One region of the Erwinia sp. LJJL01 genome, then DNA from elsewhere that is predicted to be linked to it. Evidence: predicted binding sites of a transcription regulator. Region 1 holds the regulator's gene; each other region holds the start of a gene.
The links. Region 1 encodes PhoB, which activates phosphate uptake and scavenging genes when phosphate is short. Its sites were predicted from a motif close to CTGTCATAAAACTGNCNNAT; they were not measured.
Positions count from the first base shown of each region.

Region 2: the regulator PhoB is predicted to act here: its motif matches at 3,642-3,661, upstream of pitA (inorganic phosphate transporter PitA).
Region 3: the regulator PhoB is predicted to act here: its motif matches at 3,008-3,027, upstream of pstS (phosphate ABC transporter substrate-binding protein PstS).

Region 1 is NZ_CP178576.1:3,048,321-3,055,132, reverse strand. Features, by position in the region: gene ACLI4M_RS15080 (cobalamin-independent methionine synthase II family protein) at 200-1,300, opposite strand; gene ACLI4M_RS15075 (PstS family phosphate ABC transporter substrate-binding protein) at 1,556-2,479, opposite strand; gene phoR (phosphate regulon sensor histidine kinase PhoR) at 2,499-3,812, opposite strand; gene phoB (phosphate response regulator transcription factor PhoB) at 3,836-4,525, opposite strand; gene sbcD (exonuclease subunit SbcD) at 4,705-5,928, shown strand; gene ACLI4M_RS15055 (AAA family ATPase) at 5,925-6,812, shown strand, end outside.
Region 2 is NZ_CP178576.1:1,658,416-1,665,227, reverse strand. Features, by position in the region: gene prlC (oligopeptidase A) at 1-14, shown strand, start outside; gene rsmJ (16S rRNA (guanine(1516)-N(2))-methyltransferase RsmJ) at 20-769, shown strand; gene uspA (universal stress protein UspA) at 864-1,295, opposite strand; gene ACLI4M_RS08615 (hypothetical protein) at 1,350-1,526, shown strand; gene uspB (universal stress protein UspB) at 1,606-1,941, shown strand; gene pitA (inorganic phosphate transporter PitA) at 2,048-3,547, opposite strand; gene ACLI4M_RS08600 (NAD(P)/FAD-dependent oxidoreductase) at 3,789-4,973, shown strand; gene ACLI4M_RS08595 (cupin domain-containing protein) at 5,010-5,399, shown strand; gene ACLI4M_RS08590 (helix-turn-helix transcriptional regulator) at 5,602-6,228, opposite strand; gene ACLI4M_RS08585 (ornithine cyclodeaminase family protein) at 6,230-6,812, opposite strand, start outside.
Region 3 is NZ_CP178576.1:1,885,906-1,892,717, reverse strand. Features, by position in the region: gene ACLI4M_RS09630 (serine hydrolase domain-containing protein) at 1-353, shown strand, start outside; gene mdlD (NAD(P)-dependent benzaldehyde dehydrogenase MdlD) at 396-1,706, opposite strand; gene ACLI4M_RS09620 (NAD(P)-dependent alcohol dehydrogenase) at 1,722-2,837, opposite strand; gene pstS (phosphate ABC transporter substrate-binding protein PstS) at 3,101-4,141, shown strand; gene pstC (phosphate ABC transporter permease PstC) at 4,233-5,195, shown strand; gene pstA (phosphate ABC transporter permease PstA) at 5,192-6,079, shown strand; gene pstB (phosphate ABC transporter ATP-binding protein PstB) at 6,125-6,812, shown strand, end outside.

The DNA of each region.
Region 1 (6,812 bases):
AGGCAATACGGGATCGGAAAAGCAGGATGATATAGCGCAAAAAACTGCATAAGCAGTGCATATCTTTATCTTCTGCAAAAAAGGCGTTACATGATTTGTATGTTTTTTACTCCCATCGCGCTTATTTTCTGCATTAACATCGCCTCATATGCACAAAAGGCGCGCAAATACGCGCCCTGTACACTTTTTGCTGCACGGGTTACCAGACGCGATTAGCGATATCCACCACCAGGCGCAGCTTGGCCCACTGCTGCGCTTCCGTCAGGCTGTTGCCCTCTTCGGTCGAGGCAAAACCGCACTGCGGGCTCAGGCAAATCTGGTCAAGGCTGACAAACTGTGCGGCTTCCTTAATCCGCTGCTCCACGGTTTCCGCCGCTTCCAGTTCGCCGGTCTTAGTGGTGATCAGGCCCAGTACCACCTGCTGGTCGCCCTTTTTGATAAAGCGCAGCGGCTCAAAGCCCCCCGAGCGCTCATTATCATATTCAAGGAAAAACGCATCGATATTGACGCCGCCAAACAGGATCTCCGCCACCGGCTCGTAGCCGCCTTCAGAGATCCAGGTCGAACGGAAATTCCCGCGGCAGACGTGCAGACCAATGGTCAGATCGTCCGGCTTGCCTGCAATCGCCTGGTTCAGTACGCGTGCATAGGTGCGCGCCAGCGCTTCCGGGTCGTCGCCACGCTCGCGGATCTGCTGCTTTTGATCGTCCGAGCACAGGTAAGCCCACACGGTGTCGTCAAGCTGCAGATAACGGCAACCGGCATCGTAGAAGGCCTTGATCGCATCGCGGTAAGTTTGCGCCAGGTCGTCGAAATAGGCATCCAGCGTCGGATACACTTCCGCATCTATCATTTTGCGCCCGCCGCGGAAGTGCAGCACGCTCGGGCTTGGGATGGTCATTTTGGCAACAGCATCACCGCTGATGCTCTTCAGGAAGCGGAAATCCTCCAGCATCGGGTGGTTGCTGAAGCCCAGCTTGCCGGTCACTTTTACGCCGCGCGCCTTGGTCTGCACGCCGTTAAACTGAATCCCCTGCTCGGCCTCATAGCGCTCAACGCCGTCCAGACCGTCGAAAAAGTCGAAGTGCCACCAGGCGCGGCGGAATTCGCCGTCCGTCACCACCTGCAAACCGCTGGCACGCTGCTGCGCCACCACCTGGCGGATCGCTTCATCTTCAATGCTGCGCAGCGCTGCCGCGTTGATTTCACCCGCTTCAAACTGCTTGCGCGCCTGCTTGATGGCGGCCGGACGTAAAAAGCTGCCAACGACTTCAGCACGGTAATGGGTAGGATGAGTCATGAGTTTGCTCCTGATTACGCCTTAGCGGGCGCGTAATTTAGTGTCGTAACAATTACGTGAAGTTATTTATAGACTTCTGGACGTCTATATGTCTGTCACTAAGAGTGTCATGAGAGGCCTGCCACGGCAAACGAGGAAATTTCATCACGCATGAAATAAATTCATTATGCGGAAATGACAACGGGGCAGGCATGCCTGCCCCCTACGCCAGAGCGTATGTAGGGGCGAGGCATGCCTCACCTGTCAGGCGGGGAATCAGGGTGCCAACATCGCTCTGGCCTGGGTCATCTGTGCATCCGACAGCGGCAGATACCCGGCCTGGCTGACCAGCGCCTGCCCCTGCGGCGACAGCGCTAAACGCAGAAACGCGGCGGTTAACGGCTCCAGCGGTTTGCCCGGCGCCTTATTCACGTAGATATAGAGCGGGCGGGCATACGGGTAGCGGCCGCTGCGAATATTCTCCGCGCTCGGCGCGATCCAGTCGTGACCTTCGCGCGCCACCGGCACAATCTTTACCCCGCTGATATGAAAGCCGGCGCTGGCGTAGCCAATCCCGTTCAGGGAAGCGGCCACCGCCTGCACCACCGCAGCAGAACCCGGGTACTCACCGACATCATTGCGGAAATCGCCGTTGCACAGCGCCTGCTGCTTAAAGAAACCCCAGGTGCCGGAGGCGGAGTTGCGGCCAAAGCGCTGCAGCCCGCGCTGCGCCCAGCCCGGCTGATTCAGCTGCAGATCGCCCCAGGTTTTCGGCTCGGAGCGCGCGCCGCAGCGGCGGGTAATGGAGAAAATGGCATCCAGCTGCTGCGCGTTCAGCCCGACCAGCGGATTATCCTGATTCACCACCACCACCAGCGCATCCATCGCCACCGGCACGGCCAGCGGCGGGTAGCCGTAGCTGTCTTCAAACAGCTGGCGCTCCACCGCCTGCATCGGGCGGCTCATCGCCCCCAGCTGGGCGGCGCCCGCCGCCAGCGCGGTCGGTGCCGTTGACGATCCCGCGGCCTGGATCTGCACATTCACCCCGGGATAGAGGCGATTAAAATTCTCGCCCCACAGCGCCATCAGGTTGCCAAGGGTGTCAGAGCCGACGCTGGTCAGATTGCCCGCCAGCATCCCCTCTTTGGCGTGGGAGCAGGCAGCCACCAGCAGGAGTGCCAGGGCGATTCGCTTTTTCATTACGTCAGATCCGGTTGTCTTATCGCAGGGCATTCTCAGCCAGTTCGGCAGTGACAATCAACCTCGGCGGCAGATGAAAGCTGAAACAGGTCTCACGATGCGGCACGCTGCTGATCTCCAGCCGCGCATTATGGTGGCTGAGCGCATGTTTGACGATCGCCAGCCCCAGCCCGCTGCCGCCGGTCTGCCTTGAGCGGGCTTTATCCACCCGGTAGAAGCGTTCGGTCAGGCGCGGCAGGTGCTCAGCGGCAATTCCCGGCCCGTTATCCTTCACCCTGAACTCGGCGCCGTGGCTGCTGCGCAGCCAGCTGATATCGATGCGCGTACCGTCCGGGGTGTGATTCACTGCGTTATACACCAGGTTGGAGATGGCGCTGCGCAGCTGCTCGTCATTACCGTATACGCGCAGCTGCGGGTCGGTTTGGAAGTGGATCTCATGGCGGCCATTGCTGAGGGTTTCCGCCTCGCGCTGCAGCACGCGCAGCATCATCGGCACGTCGACTTTTTCCTGCAGATCCAGCGCCGGCGCTGCTTCAATGCGCGACAGCGTCAGCAGCTGTTTCACCAGGCTGTCCATACGTTTGGTCTGCTCCTGCATGGTGTGCAGCGCCTTATCGCGCAGCGTGCCCTCCAGCACCGAGTCGTTCATCATCTCCAGGTAGCCCTGCAGCACCGTCAGCGGGGTGCGCAGCTCGTGGCTGACGTTGGCAAAGAAGTTACGGCGCGCCCCTTCCAGCTGGTGCATCTGCGTGACGTCGCGCGCCACCAGCAGCCACTGCCCTTCGCTGTAGGGCATTACGCGGAATTCGAGGTGGCGGTGGCTGTTAAGCACCAGCGTCAGCGGGCGGGAAAAATCGCGCTGGCGCAGATAGCGGGTAAATTCCGGGTAGCGCAGCAGGTTAAGGATGTTCTGACCGTTATCTTCCGGCCAGCGCAGGCCAAGCATCTGCTGAGCCAGGCCATTACACCAGAATATCGTCCCCTCTTCGGTGGTCAGCACCACCGCATCCGGTAGCGATTCGGCGCCGCTGCGAAAACGTTTGATCAGGTGGCCAAGCTCACGGCGGCGGCGGCGGTTACGCGCCTGCATCTGGTACAGGCCGTAGAACAGCGGCTCCCAGCTGCCGCGCCCGCTGGGTGGCGTCATGCTGCGGTCAACCCACAGCCAGTGGGAGAGGCGCAATAAATTGTTGAAGTGAAAACCCAGCACGCAGAGCACTGAGACTAACAGCAGCCAGGGCAGCCAGCCCACCAGCAGCCCGAGAATAAGCGCGGGCAGACCGGCAAGCAGCAGTTCCAGCAATAATCTCTTCCAGGAGAGGCGTTCCAGCACGGTTCAGACTCCAGCGTGAACGATCAGTAGCGTGCAGAGAAACGATAACCTGTTCCGCGAACCGTCTGCACCATGCGATCGTGCCCGGTCAGTTCCAGCGCCTTACGCAGGCGGCGAATGTGGACGTCGACGGTACGATCTTCGACGTATACGTTAGTGCCCCACACATGGTTTAGCAACTGCTCGCGGCTGTAAACGCGCTCGGGGTGCGTCATAAAGAAGTGCAGCAGTTTATATTCGGTCGGCCCCATTTCCAGCGGCTGCGTATCGGACATCACGCGGTGCGATGACGGGTCCAGGCTCAGCCCCTGCATCTCAATCACCTCTTCCACCGCCATCGGGGAGATGCGGCGCATCACCGCTTTGATGCGTGCCACCAGCTCTTTCGGTGAGAACGGCTTGGTAATATAGTCGTCAGCGCCCACTTCCAGGCCGCGCACGCGATCTTCCTCTTCACCCCGGGCTGTCAGCATCATCACCGGAATATCGCGGGTCATCGCTTCGCGCTTCAGGTGTTTAATAAACTGGATGCCGGAACCGCCGGGTAACATCCAGTCCAGCAGAATTAAATCCGGCCAGGGTTCGATCAACAGATTGACCGCACTGTCATAATCCTCGGCCTCGATCGGCTGGTAGTCATTTTGTTCAAGGACGAAACATAACATCTCACGGATTGGGGCTTCATCTTCCACGACCAGAATGCGCTTAGGCATTATTACTCCTGCTGCTGTTGACGGCTTTCACGGGGATATGCGGCGCCATTATGCGTCAGTTTTATGACACTTTTATGAAAAAAGCACCCCCTGAAATTGTGCGCGATTTAAAAAAAACAGGCCGATCGGTTTAGCCTGTTTATAATCGGGTTCACGTTTTTCTGCTGACAGGACGTTATATGCGCATCCTCCACACCGCTGACTGGCATCTCGGCCAGTTTTTCTACACCAAAAGCCGGGCGGCCGAGCACCAGGCTTTTCTCGACTGGCTGCTGGAGCAGGCGGAGGCGCAGCAGGCCGATGCGATCATTGTCGCCGGGGATATTTTCGATACCGGCTCGCCGCCGAGCTACGCGCGCGAGCTGTATAACCGCTTTGTGGTGAAGTTGCAGCAGACCGGCTGCCAGCTGGTCGTGCTCGGCGGTAATCATGACTCGGTGGCGACGCTCAACGAATCGCGCGAGCTGCTGGCCTGCCTGAATACCCGGGTGATCGCCGCCGCCAGCGACGATATCCGCCAGCAGGTGCTGATGCTGAATAAGCGCGACGGATCGCCGGGTGCGCTGCTGTGCGCCATCCCGTTTTTGCGCCCGCGCGATATCTTGCGCAGCCAGAGCGGCCAGTCGGGGCGCGAGAAACAGCAAAGCCTGCTGGAAGCGATTACTGAACACTACCAGCGCTGCTGGCTGGAAGCGTTAAGCCAGCGCGCGGCGCTGGACCTGCCGCTGCCGATTATTGCCACCGGCCATCTGACCACCATGGGCGTAACCAAAAGCGATGCGGTGCGCGATATCTATATCGGCACGCTGGATGCGTTTCCAGCCGACTGCTTCCCGCCCGCCGACTACATCGCCCTTGGCCATATTCACCGCGCCCAGCGCATTGCCGACAGCGACCATATTCGCTACAGCGGCTCGCCGATCCCGCTCAGTTTTGACGAGCTGGGCAAGGCGAAAAGCGTGTTTATGGTCGACTTTATCGACGGGAAATTCGCCTCAGCCGAAGCGCTGCCGATCCCGCTGTTCCAGCCGATGCAGATGATTAAAGGCTCGCTGGAGCAGATTGAGCAGCAGCTGGCGGCGCTGCCTGAGGCTGGCGACGGCAAAATCATCTGGCTGGATATTGAGATCGTCACCGACTCCTGGCTCAGCGAGCTGCAGCGCCGCATTCAGGAGCTGACCGCCGCGCTGCCGGTAGACGTGGTGCTGCTGCGCCGCAGCCGCGAGCAGCGCGAACAGACCCTCGCCCGACAGAATAACGAAACCCTGAGCGAGCTGAGCGTGGAGGAGGTGTTCAGCCGCCGCCTGGCGCTGGAAAGCGAGCAGCCGGAGAAACTGCAGCGCGCCAGCCTGCTGTTTGCGCAGACGCTGGAAGCGGTGCGCCATGAGGAGCAGCCACAGTGAAAATCCTGACCCTGCGTTTTAAAAATCTCAACTCGCTGAAGGGCGAGTGGAAAATCGACTTCAGCGCGGAACCCTTTGCCAGCAACGGCCTGTTCGCGATCACCGGCCCGACCGGCGCCGGTAAAACCACCCTGCTCGACGCCATCTGCCTCGCGCTGTATCACGAAACCCCGCGCCTGAAGGGCATCACCCAGTCGCAGAATGAACTGATGACGCGCGATACCGCCGAGTGCCTGGCAGAAGTGGAGTTCGAGGTCAAAGGCGTGGCGTGGCGCGCTTTCTGGAGCCAGAACCGCGCGCGCGGCGCCGCCGACGGCAACTTACAGGCCCCGCGCGTCGAGCTGGCGCGCTGTGATGACAATCAGATTGTCGCCGATAAGGTGAAGGACAAGCTGGAGATGATCGCCAGCCTGACCGGGCTGGACTTCGAGCGCTTTACCAAATCGATGATGCTGTCACAGGGGCAGTTCGCCGCTTTCCTCAATGCCGATGCCAACAAGCGCGCCGAGCTGCTGGAAGAGCTGACCGGCACCGAGATCTACGGTCGCCTCTCTGCGGCGGTGTTTGAGCGCCACAAAGAGGCCAGGGTCGCCGTGGAGACGCTGCGCGCTCAGGCGGGCGGCATGTCACTGCTGAATGAAGAGCAGCAGCAGGCGCTCAACGCCCAGCTGGCACAGCTACTTGCCGATGAGCAGGTACTCACTTCCCGGCAGCAACAGCAGCAGCAAAAGGTGCAGGAGCTGCAGCAGCTGGAGCGATTACAGCAGGAGAAACAGCAGCTGACGGGCAACATCCGCCAGCTTGATGAGCAGCTGTTACAGGCGCAGCAGTCCCTGAGCGCCGCCGCTCAGCAACAGCAGCAGGCGGTGGCGGCGCAGGAGCAG
Region 2 (6,812 bases), 1.4 Mb from region 1:
CCGAGCAGGGCTGAGATTAGTGAACATCTGTTTGTTAGATGAAACGGGCGCCGGAGACGGCGCCTTATCTGTTTTAGCTGCCCGCTGGCAGCTGGTGCATGATGAAAACGCGCTGATGGCGCTGGTGATGACGGCCGGGCATCTGGAGCTGCGCAAGCGCGATGAGCCAAAGCTCGGCGGCATCTTTGTTGATTTCGTTGGCGGGGCGATGGCGCACCGCCGTAAGTTTGGCGGCGGGCGTGGTGAAGCGGTAGCGAAAGCCGTCGGCATCAAGAGCGGCTATCTGCCGGAGGTGGTGGATGCCACGGCGGGGCTGGGGCGTGATGCGTTTGTGCTGGCCGCCGTGGGCTGCCGCGTGCGCATGCTGGAACGTAATCCGGTCGTGGCTGCCCTACTGGATGATGGCCTGGCACGCGGCTATGCCGATGCGGAGATTGGCCCGTGGCTGCGCGAGCGGCTAACGCTGCTGCACGCCTCGAGCCTGACGGCGCTAACCGATATTACGCCGCGCCCGCAGGTGGTGTACCTCGATCCCATGTTTCCGCACAAGCAGAAAAGCGCGCTGGTCAAGAAAGAGATGCGGGTGTTTCAGTCGCTGGTGGGGCCGGACCTCGATGCCGATGGCCTGCTGGAGCCCGCGCGAATGCTGGCGACTAAGCGTGTGGTGGTGAAGCGCCCGGATTACGCGCCGCCGCTGGCGGACGTCGCCACGCCGAACGCCGTGGTGACCAAGGGGCACCGTTTCGATATTTATGCCCCGTTGGCGTAATCCACGGGTCGGGCATGCCCGACCCGGGGGTGAATTTTGCCCCTGAACGCGTAACGGGTCGACCGGAAAAAAGGTCGACCCCTACCACCCGGCGTTACTCTTCGTCGCGCAGCGGCACAATCAGCATATCGATGTGCACGGTGTTGATCAGCTGGCGCGCTGACGACATCAGCTTGCTCCAGAAATCCTGATGATGGCCGCAAACCACTAAATCCACCTGATACTGCTTAATCGCGTCGACCAGCACCTGGCCGAGGTCACCGCTGCCGCTCAGGGTTTCGGCAATCGGGTAGCCAGCCCCGTTTGACAGCTCGGTCAGCGCGCTGTGCGTCTCTTCAGAGATACGCTTCTGCATATCACCCAGATTGACGTCGATCAGCCCGGTATACAGGTCAGAGTAATTCACATCAACGTGGATAAGTGAAACTTTGGCGTCGTAAGGGCGAGCCATGGATACCGCTCTGTCGACCAGCAGTTTGCTTTCGGGGGACAGATCGACAGCAATCAAAATGTGTTTGTAAGCCATATGAATACTCCTTTTCGCGTAAGTGCCTGTCCCAGAGTATAGCGAAAATTGTTAATGAATGTTGTGGCAGCCGACGTGGTTTGGCTGGGCGATCAACATGAAATTTTGTCTGAATGCCCCGGCGAAATAAAACATCGCTGGAAAAAATTTAAGCAGATCTCCTACACTGATAAAAGACGGCAACGAAAGCAGCGCTGTTACGCCGTCCTGCTGCAGCAATCATCTCAATAATAAGGGTTGGCGAACCAGCGGGAGTTGATCCCGTTCTCGTCGCGTATCGCATTTCCTGATGAAAGTCCGGGAGGGGATCATGATCAGCACCATCGCGCTTTTCTGGGCTCTTTGTGTCGTTTGTGTGGTGAATATGGCGCGCTATTTCTCTTCGCTGCGTGCGCTGTTAGTGGTGCTGCGCGGCTGCGATCCGCTGCTGTATCAGTATGTGGATGGGGCGGGGTTCTTCACGTCTCACGGGCAGCCGGGCAAGCAGGTGCGGCTGATTGGCTATATCTGGTATCAGCGCTACCTTGACCACCACGATGATGAGTTTATTCGTCGCTGTCAGCGCCTGCGCGGGCAGTTTATTTTGACCAGCGCCCTGTGTGGGCTGGTGGTGATTAGCCTGATTGGCCTGGCCATCTGGCATTAAAAAAGGGCGACCATTAAACATGGTCGCCCTTTTCGGGTCGATCGGAAAAAATCATCGACTCTTACTGTAGGGGCGGACCCTCTTTTTCGGTCCGCCCGCAACACGATCAAATCAGCTTCAGCGCAATCCAGTACAACCCACCTGACAGCACAATCGAGACCGGCAGGGTGAACACCCACGCCAGCAGGATGTTCTTGATGGTTCGGCCCTGAACGCCACCGCCGTCAACCAGCATGGTGCCCGCCACGGAAGAGGAGAGCACGTGCGTGGTTGAAACCGGCATTCCGGTATAGCTCGCCACGCCAATAGAGACCGCCGCCGTCATCTGCGCCGACATCCCCTGAGCGTAAGTCATGCCCTTCTTACCGATCTTCTCACCGATCGTGGTGGCAACGCGACGCCAGCCGAACATGGTCCCCAGCGACAGCGCGAGCGCCACGGCCAGGATGATCCATACCGGCGCGTACTCAACGGTATTCAGCAGGTCGCTCTTCAGCTTATTAAGGAAACGTTTGTCGTCAGGCTTGGTTTCCGGCAGCTTGGCGGTTTTCTCAGCGGTATCCGAGATGCACATCAGCAGGCGGCGCAGCTGGCTGCGTTGCTCAACGTTCAGCGCATCGTAGCTGCTGAGATTGTTCAGCAGGCCCTGCACACGCTCGATAGCCGGCAGCGCACGGGCAGCGTCGCAGTGGAAATCATGCGGGCCGGAAGGCACCTGTTCCGGCGTCGGTAACGCTGGCGGCGCCATCTGGATGATGTGCGTCAGCGAGGCCGCGTGCTGCTGATAATACTGCTCCAGGTGGTTCACGGCATCACGCGTACGCGTAATGTCATAGCCGCTGGAGTTCATATTCACCACAAAGCCCGCCGGCGCCACGCCGATCAGCACCAGCATAATCAGGCCAATACCTTTCTGGCCGTCATTGGCACCGTGCGAATAGCTGACGCCAATCGCCGAGACAATCAGCGCGATACGCGTCCAGAACGGCGGCTTTTTCTTGCCGTCGATCTTCTCGCGCTCTGCCGGAGTCATATGGATACGCTGGCGCTTTTTATTCCCGCTCCAGTAACGGCGCAGGATAAATACCAGACCGCCGGCAATCACCAGGCCAACGATCGGCGAGATAATCAACGACATAAAGATGCCGATCATTTTGGGAATATTGAGCGCATCCACTACCGAGGTGCCAGTCAGCAACGCGTTAGTCAGGCCAATACCAATAATGGCACCGATCAGGGTATGGGAGCTGGAGGCCGGTAACCCGAAATACCAGGTGCCGAGGTTCCAGATAATCGCAGCCAGCAGCATGGAGAAGACCATGGCCAGGCCGTGAGCCGACCCGACATTAAGCAGGAGGTCGGTGGGTAGCAGATGGACAATCGCGTAAGCCACGCTTAAGCCGCCCAACAGTACACCAAAGAAGTTGAATACCCCGGCCATGACCACCGCTAACTGCGATCGCATTGCACGGGTATAAATCACGGTAGCTACCGCGTTGGCCGTATCGTGGAAGCCATTGATTGCTTCGTAAACCAGTACGAACAACAGAGCAAGAACCAGGAACAGGCCGGTATGTAAATCAAGACCAGCAAACAGATGCAGCATAAGCGTTACGCCATTTTGGAGGACATGAACGCGGCGCATTATCAGCGACAAACCGCGCCTGGGGAAAGGGAAATATAGACTTTTTTTGACATTAATGTGTCATTTGAGTGACTGTTACCCCTGAAACCACCGTGAAATCATAAGGTTACAAAATGTTTCAGCTACGATTTGGCGTCAGGCTGGTATCCCAGGCGCCAACTCTCTACAATCAGCGTTTTTGTGGTTTGGCGCGGAGTCTGTGGTGGAAAAATTTGACGTTATCGTAATTGGTGCGGGTGCAGCTGGCCTGTTCTGCGCGGCTCAGGCGGGCGCGAACGGGCGGCGCGTGCTGCTGATCGATAACGGCAAAAAAGCCGGGCGTAAAATCCTGATGTCCGGCGGCGGGCGCTGCAATTTCACCAACCTCTATACCGAGCCAGCGGCCTATCTGTCGCATAACCCGCATTTCTGTAAATCCGCTCTGGCGCGCTATACCCAGTGGGATTTTATCGATCTGATTAACCGTCACGGCATTGCCTGGCACGAGAAGACGCTCGGACAGCTGTTCTGCGACGACTCAGCGCAGCAGGTGGTCGACATGCTGCTGAAAGAGTGCGAAGCCGGCAGCGTCACGCTGCGCCTGCGTAGTGAAGTGCTTGCGGTCGCGCGTGATGACAGCGGCTACACGCTGCAGCTCAACGGCGCAGAGGTGCAGGCGGAAAAGCTGGTGATCGCCAGCGGCGGGCTGTCGATGCCAGGGCTTGGCGCATCGCCGTTTGGCTATAAGATTGCCGAACAGTTTGGCCTGAAGGTGTTCCCGACCCGCGCCGGGCTGGTGCCGTTCACCCTGCATAAGCCGCTGCTGGAGCAGCTACAGACGCTGTCCGGCGTCTCGGTGCCGTCGGTACTGACCGCCGAAGACGGCACGGTATTTAAAGAAGCGCTGCTGTTTACCCACCGCGGCCTCTCCGGCCCGGCGGTGTTGCAGCTCTCCAGCTACTGGCTGCCGGGCGAATTTGTCAGCGTTGATCTCTCACCGGCGCAGAATATCGATGCCTTTATTCATGAAGAGCGCCAGCAGCACCCCAATCAGAGCCTGAAAAACACCCTTGCCAAACTGCTGCCGAAGCGCCTGGTCGAGTGCCTGCAGCTGCTGGGGAGGGTGCCGGAATGCACGCTGAAGCAGCTCAATAGCCGCCAGCAGGCGGAACTGGCCAGCGCGCTGCACCAGTGGAAAATCCAGCCCAACGGCACCGAGGGCTACCGCACCGCCGAAGTCACGCTCGGCGGCGTCGATACCAGCCAGCTGTCGTCGAAAACCATGGAAGCGCGTGATGTACCGGGGCTGTACTTTATTGGCGAAGTGGTTGACGTCACCGGTTGGTTAGGCGGCTATAACTTCCAGTGGGCGTGGAGCTCAGCCTGGGCGTGTGCGCAGGCGCTATAATGAGAAATCTGATTTAACTGTTTCTCAGGCGGTAAAATGCAAAATTCTTCCAGCGGATATAAAAACACTACCGAAACCTTGCTTCAAAGTGGCCAGGCGTGGAATGGCCAGACTTTGCAAAATTACCCTTCGGGTGAGCTTGAAATTACGGTGATGAAAATGACCATCCCCGCGCATTCAGAGCTGCCCTGGCATACCCACCCCATTCCTAACACGGCGTATATTCTGTCAGGTTCCCTGACCATTGAGGATAAAGCGACGGGGGATACCAGGACATTCAGCGCGGGTGAGGCTTTCAACGAGTCCATCGATATTGCCCACCGGGGATTCACCACCGACCAAAGCACCGATGTCATCATCTTCTATGCAGGTGCAAAAGGGATGGCGCTGTCTGTACCACTGCCGGGAGAGGAATCTGAGTATTAACAGGTTCAGCTGACACAGTCTGTGGACCTCCGGCTCTTTGTGGGAGTAAGCTATAAACTCCCACAGCGCTGGGTTTGTGAGATTTTTGTAATGAGGGGCCGCATATAAACCAAACTTCATCAGCCCTGCTTTTTTTATTTCCCATGGGCAGTGAAAGACCATCCTGATACGGTTGAGAGTAGGAACAGAATCGTCGCCCCCCTCAACCCTTAATCTCCTTCAAATATTTAAACACCGTTGCCCTTCCCAGCGACAGCACGTTCGCCACATAGTCGGCCGAGTGGCGCACGTTAAATATTCCCTGAGCGTAAAGCGCCGTCACCAGCGCTTTCTTGTCGCTGCGCGTCAGAATCGTCAGCGAGCTGTGGTTCTCGGCCAGCCACTGATGCACGGCGGTGTTAATTTTTTCCCGCCAGTCGTGCGCAAACAGCAGCGCAGGCTGGGGCTGCAGCGGGCTCATTGACAGGAACGTCTCCAGCGCATTGCGCGCATCTTCCAGCATCGCGGTACTGAAGTTGATGCAGAAAATGTAGCCCGCACTGCCCGGCACGCTGGCGCGAATGCTGACGGAGCGCATCTTCTTCCCGTCCCAGTTCAGCTGCTCGTAAGGCCCGGTCAGCGTGTCGAGCTCGTTGAGCGTCAGCTGCTCCAGCCCGGCATCGTCGCCGATGCTGCGCTTCGACAGGTTATTCGCCAGGTAAGCAATTTTACTGCTGGTGACATCGTGGATGGCCACTTCCACCATGGGGAAAAACAGCGCGGCAATACCGTCCGCTATCGCTGTCAGCGTGGCGAACTGCTGGCTTGCTGCTGTACTTTGCTGGTTCATCTCAGGCCCCCATCTGCGCGAGAATACTGGCGGAGATCTGCGCGTCCTGCACGCCCAGCCCGGTCAGATCGGCGACGGTGATCGCATCCGCTGCACGCTGATACTGCGTGCTATCGCTCAGCAGGCTGCCAATCTCAATGATTTTTCCCGTGCGCTGTGCAGCGGGCAGATGGCTGAGCTCGCCATAGCTGCTGCACTGGGTAAGCGAGTCGACCAGCACGCAGGCGGCAGCGCCAATGATGGCGGCATCCAGCTCCTGTTTGCCCGGCGAGTCGGCACCCACGGCGGTAATATGCGTCCCCGGCCGGATCCACTCCCGGCGCAGCAGCGGCACGGAGGAGGGGGTGGCGGTGACGATAATCGAGGCCGCGCGCGCCGCCTGTTCGGCTTCCAGCGTGGTAATGAGGTTGATGTCGCAGTCTGCCAGCTGCTGGCGCATGCGCACCAGCGCATCCTCACTGCGCCCCCAGATAATTACCTCGCGGCAGGCGGTCAGGTCCAGCAGCTGGCGCAGCTGCAGTTCGGCCTGTAGCCCGGTGCCGAAGATGGCGATCTGCTCAACCCGTTCCGGCAGCAGCAGTTCG
Region 3 (6,812 bases), 1.2 Mb from region 1:
GCGTGCTGCCTGACGGTACGAAAACCCTGCCTGACGACTGGCTACAGCAGGCCACCGATTGGACCAAAGCCAGCAACTCGGTCAGCGCGGACAATCCAGACGGCGTTTACGGACTGCAGTGGTGGAATATCGCAGTACCTGCCAGCAGCGAGGATGGGCCAAAAGAGGGGCTTACCCGCGGCAAAACGCTGTCGGCAGAGGGGATCTTCGGCCAGATGATAGTGGTTGATCCGCTGCATAAGCTGGTGATTGTGCAGTGGTCGAGCTGGCCGCTGGCGGAACCCGCAGCGGGCGCTCAGCCGCGCGAAGCCTCGCTGATGTTTAATGCGATAGCCAATAAGCTGGATCGCTAACGCTATGCTCCGCCGGAGAAAAACACGCCGGCGGAGTTAACTTTATTTTCTCACGCGCAGCGACTTCGGATGCGTAAAGGCCTGATAAGAAAACTCGCCATGATAGCAGCCCATCCCTGACGAGCCGACCCCGCCAAACGGCAGGTAGTGCGAAGCCGCGTGCAGCATCAGCGCGTTGATACCGGCATCCCCGGCGGGAATAGCATCAATGAGGGTGCGCGCCCGCTGCAGGCTGCGTGAGAAAACATACGCCGCCAGCGGTTGGGGGTGGTGCAGATTGACGTTCATCGCCACCTCCTGCTCGCTGTCGAAGGTCAGGACCGGAAAAATGGGGCCAAATAGCTCACTCTGCATGGTGCTGTCATCAAATCTGACGTTGTCCACGATCGCTGGGGCAAAAAACCGCTGCGCCGGGTCAGACTCACCGCGCCAGATAATCTCCCCCTGGCTGGTGGCGAGGATCTGCTCCAGTCTGGCGTAAGCGGCATGGGAGACTATTTTACCGTTGCTGCCCGCCCGCTGAAAATGTTCGCTCAGCGCGGCGCTGAGCTTTGCCAGCACCACGGCTTTAATGCGCCGATCGATATAAAGGTAATCTGCAGCCACGCAGGTCTGCCCGCTGTTGATCATTTTGCTGGCAAGCAGCTCCTCTACCACGACGTCAGGATCGGCATCATCCAGAATAATCGCCGGGCATTTACCGCCCAGCTCCAGCAGCACCGGGGTGAGGTTTTTCGCCGCAGCGGCCATCACAATTTTCCCCACCTGCGGGCTGCCGGTGAAGAAAATCAGGTTGAACGGCAGGGTGAGCAGGTACGCATTCTCCTCTTTTGCCCCCTGACAGACGTGGATGTAGTCAGAGTCAAAGGTGCTGTTGATGATCTTCTCTATGACGGCAGAGGTGGCTGGCGTGGCCTCCGAGGGTTTAATGATGGCGGTGTTGCCGCCAATAATTGCGCCGATCAGCGGGCAGCAGCTCAGGTAGAGCGGGTAGTTAAACGGCCCGATAATGTAGTTAACCCCGTAGCCCTCACGCGTGATGTAACTTTCGCTGTTGCCGAGCAGGGGCGGGGTCGGCACTTTTTTCTCTATCGACCATTCATCGAGATGCTCGAGTGCGAAGCTGATTTCATTCAGCAGCGGCGCGAGCTCAGCCTGTTCTACTGCGTGATGACTGCGGCCAAGATCGGACCACATCGCCTCGCAGACGGCTTCCTTATGCAACAACAGCGCATGGCGCAGTTTAGTGAGCTGGGCCTTTTTGAACGGGTTATCGCGGGTGATGCCGGATAAAAACACTTTTTTCTGGCTGTGGAAAATATCCAGCAGCCGACCTTGCCATGTTGCGTCCATCGCACAGTCTCCTTTTTAAAGCTGGTAGGTTTTATCAATGATCAGCACCGGCTTGATAGTGACGCCGCTGGCGGAGTCTTCTCTGGCCTGATTGATATCGGCAAAGTCGTAGAACTTCACCAGTTTCTCGTACGGAAACAGGCCGCGCTGGTGCCAGTCAATGAGCTGGGGAATGGCGATTTGCGGAATGGCATCGCCCATCAGTACGCCGATCACCTTCTTGCTGGAGGCCACCAGGCTGCGCATGGGGTTGAAGGTCAGGTCGTGGCGCGTCACGGCAACCGGAGCCAGCGTACCGCCGGTTGCCAGCGCCTCCAGCGCGCTTTTCATCACCTCCGACAGGCCGGTGGTGTCGATCGCATAATTCACCCCAAGGCCCTGCGTATGGCTGGCAATCGTTGCCGCCACGTTTTCTCTGCCGCTGTTGATCGAATCCGTCGCGCCAAGCTCGCGCGCCAGCGCCAGGCGTGAATCATGGATATCAATGGCGATCACTTTCCGGCAGCCGGCAATTTTTGCCGCCATCATCGCGGCCAGCCCGACCGCGCCGGTGCCATAAATCGCCATGGTCGAACCGGGTTGAGGCTTCAGTCCGTTGAGCACCGTGCTTGCCCCGGTCAGCAGGCCACAGCCGAGCGGCGCGACCAGACGCAGATCGGTGCGCTTATCCACCACGATCAGATTGTTGAAGGAAGTGTGGCTGTAGGTAGCGAAAGAGGACTGGAAAAACATATTGGAGACTTTACTGCCGTCAGGCTTAAGGTGGATGGCGCTGCCATCGGCGCGAAATCCTGAGTTATTCATCATCCCCCAGTCGTGGCAGTGAGAGGGGTGGCCCTGGCGGCACTGAGCGCAGTGGCCGCAGTAAGCGTAGGACATCACCACGTGGTCGCCGGGCTGAATGCCTTTGACCGCTTTGCCCACCTCCTCAACGATACCGGCGCCCTCGTGACCGAGCACGCCGGGGAAAAAATGCTGCTCGTCACCGACGCGCAGCGCTTCATCCGAGTGGCAGATACCGGAGGCAACGAGTTTCACCCGCACCTCATCTTCGCGTAATGGCGCCAGCTCCAGCGTTTCCAGCTGATAGGGGGCATTGACCTGATTAACCACTGCTGCGGTAATTTTCATGACGTTTATCTCCTGTCCAATGGAGAGTCAAAAATAGCACCGTGAAAAAGCAGCGCAGCGGCAGGGAGAGCGATCGCACTAAAAGCGGGTTTTAGCATCAAGGTGCTGATGAATACAGCACAGCAGGATTTCGAAGGTCGTCACAAAAGTGTCATATAACGTACATTTTACTGTCACCAAACTGTCCTATTTTGCCTCCAGCAGCAATCATTAATTAGACAAACACGGCAACTGACCTGACTTTTCAATCCCGTGGAGGGAACATGACACTGATGCACAAAACCCTGGCTAAATTCGTCGCAGTAACCCTTTCTCTGAGCGCTGTTTCTGCCATGGCAGCGACGAATCTGACCGGTGCTGGCGGGACTTTCCCTGCCCCTGTGTATAACAAATGGGCTGCAGAGTACAACAAAGAAACGGGCAGCCAGGTTAACTATCAGGGGATTGGTTCATCCGGCGGCGTGAAGCAGATCATTGCGAAAACCGTCGATTTCGGTGCGTCAGATGCGCCGATGAAAGACGAAGATTTGGCAAAAAATGGCCTGTTCCAGTTTCCGACAGTTATTGGCGGTGTGGTACTGGCGGTTAATATTCCTGGTATCAAATCTGGTCAGCTGACGCTGGATGGCAAAACCGTCGGCGACATCTATCTCGGCACCATCAAAAAGTGGAACGACCCGGCGATCGTCAAGCTGAACCCGGGCGTGAAGCTGCCAGACTCCAACATCAACGTGGTGCGCCGCGCTGACGGTTCAGGCACCTCATTCGTCTTCACCAGCTACCTGTCGAAAGTGAACAGCGACTGGAAAGGCAAAATTGGCGCAGGCAGCACCGTGAACTGGCCAGTCGGTCTGGGCGGCAAGGGCAACGACGGCGTGGCCGCGTTTGTTCAGCGTCTGCCAGGCTCAATCGGTTACGTTGAGTATGCCTACGCCAAGCAGAATAGCCTGGCGTACACCAAGCTGATGGATGCCGATGGCAAAGCGGTTGAGCCAAGCGAGCAGAGCTTCAGCGATGCGGCTAAGGGCGCCGACTGGAGCAAATCGTTTGCCCAGGATCTGACTTTCCAGAAGGGCGACAACGCCTGGCCAATCACCTCGACCACTTTCATTCTGGTCCACAAAGAGCAGGCTAACGCTGAGAAAGGCGCTACCGTGCTGAAGTTCTTTGACTGGGCCTACAAAAACGGTGGTGAAACCACTAAGAGCCTGGACTACGCAACGCTGCCAGACTCCGTGGTTGAGCAGATCCGTGCCGCCTGGAAAGCCAACGTAAAAGACAGCTCAGGTAAAGCACTGTACTAAGCGAAGTCAGTATTTGTAGGGGCCGGGAAGCACCGGCCTGTACTCCGGGCGGCAGCGATGCCGCCCCGACAATTTCACTATCGAGACTGCTATGGCTGCAACCAAGCCGACATTCAAAGCTCCCGGCAAGCAAGGTGACATCATCTTCGGCGCACTGGTCAAACTGGCTGCGCTGATTGTGCTGTTGCTGCTTGGCGGTATTATCGTTTCCCTGCTGTTCTCCTCATGGCCGAGCATCCAGAAATTTGGTTTCTCCTTCCTGTGGACCAAAGAGTGGGATGCGCCAAACGAACAATTTGGTGCGCTGGTGCCGATTTACGGAACCGTCGTGACCTCGATTATCGCCCTGCTGATCGCTGTCCCGGTCAGTTTCGGCATCGCCCTGTTCCTGACTGAACTGGCACCCGCCTGGCTGCGTCGCCCGTTAGGGGTGGCGATTGAACTGCTGGCGGCGATCCCCAGCATTGTCTACGGCATGTGGGGGCTGTTTATCTTCGCCCCGCTGTTCGCCACTTATTTCCAGCAGCCGGTGGGCGATGTGATGGCGAACATCCCGATCGTCGGTGCGCTGTTCTCCGGTCCGGCATTTGGTATCGGTATCCTGGCCGCCGGAATTATCCTCGCGATCATGATCATTCCTTACATTGCCTCGGTAATGCGTGACGTATTCGAGCAGACGCCGGTGATGATGAAAGAGTCCGCTTATGGCATCGGCTGTACCACCTGGGAAGTGATCTGGCGCGTGGTGCTGCCGTTCACCAAGAACGGGGTGATCGGCGGCGTGATGCTCGGCCTTGGGCGCGCACTGGGTGAAACCATGGCGGTGACCTTTATCATCGGTAACACCTACCAGCTCGACAGCGCGTCGCTGTTTATGCCGGGCAACAGCATTACCTCCGCGCTGGCCAACGAGTTTGCCGAAGCCGAATCCGGCGTGCACACCGCTGCGCTGATGGAGCTGGGCCTGATCCTGTTTGTGATTACCTTTATCGTGCTGGCCTGTTCAAAACTGATGATTATGCGCCTGGCGAAAAGTGAAGGAGCGCGCTCATGACCACCATGGAAATGCAGGCTCGCGCCGAGCTGCTAGCCTCACGCCGCAAAATGCAGGCGTGGCGCCGCATGAAGAACCGCATTGCCCTCACCCTGTCGCTGCTGACCATGGCCTTTGGCCTGTTCTGGCTGGTGTGGATCCTGTTCGCTACGGTGACACGCGGTATCGACGGCATGTCGCTATCGCTGTTTACTGAAAACACCCCACCGCCGAACACGGCGGGTGGCGGGCTGGCTAACGCCCTCGCGGGCAGCGGCCTGCTGATCCTCTGGTCCACGGTGTTTGGCACGCCGCTGGGCATTATGGCGGGTATCTACCTTGCCGAGTACGGGCGTAAATCCTGGCTGGCCGAGATCACCCGTTTTATCAACGATATCCTGCTCTCCGCGCCGTCTATCGTCGTCGGTCTGTTCGTTTACACCATCGTGGTGGCGCAGATGCAGCACTTCTCCGGCTGGGCTGGCGTGGTGGCGCTGGCGCTGTTGCAGATCCCGATTGTGATCCGCACCACCGAGAACATGCTGAAACTGGTGCCGGACAGCCTGCGTGAAGCGGCCTACGCCCTGGGTACCCCGAAATGGAAGATGATTTCGGCAATCACCCTGAAAGCCTCGGTTTCCGGCATCCTCACCGGCGTACTGCTGGCGATTGCCCGTATTGCCGGTGAGACCGCTCCGCTGCTGTTTACCTCACTGTCGAACCAGTTCTGGAGCACCGACATGATGCAGCCGCTGGCGAACCTGCCGGTCACCATCTTTAAGTTCGCCATGAGCCCGTTTGCCGACTGGCAGAGCCTGGCCTGGGCGGGCGTGCTGATTATTACGCTGTGCGTACTGTTACTGAACATCCTGGCCCGCGTGATTTTCGCCAAGAGCAAACATTAATACTGTGCCGCACGGCTTAAGCGGTGCGGACTAAGTGAGATAAAAATGATGAGTAATTCCGCCAAGATGATTCAGGTTCGTGATTTGAACTTCTATTACGGAAAATTCCATGCGCTGAAAAATATCAATCTGGATATCGCGAAAAACCAGGTGACGGCGTTTATCGGCCCGTCAGGCTGCGGCAAATCCACCCTGCTGCGCACCTTTAACAAGATGTTTTCGCTTTATCCTGAGCAGCGTGCTGAAGGCGAAATCCTGCTGGATGGTGAAAACATTCTCACCGCAAACCAGGATATCGCCCTGCTGCGCGCGCGCGTTGGCATGGTGTTTCAGAAGCCAACCCCTTTCCCGATGTCGATCTACGACAACATCGCGTTTGGCGTGCGCCTGTTCGAAAAACTGTCGCGTGCCGATATGGACGAGCGCGTGCAGTGGGCGCTAACTAAAGCCGCGCTGTGGACAGAAACCAAAGACAAGCTGCATCAGAGCGGCTACAGTCTCTCCGGCGGGCAGCAGCAGCGTCTGTGCATTGCGCGCGGCATAGCTATCCGCCCGGAAGTGCTGCTGCTGGATGAGCCATGTTCGGCGCTCGACCCGATCTCGACCGGGCGCATCGAAGAGCTGATTACCGAACTGAAACAGGATTACACCGTGGTGATCGTGACCCACAACATGCAGCAGGCTGCGCGTTGCTCCGACCACACGGCATTTATGTACCTCGGCGAACTGATCG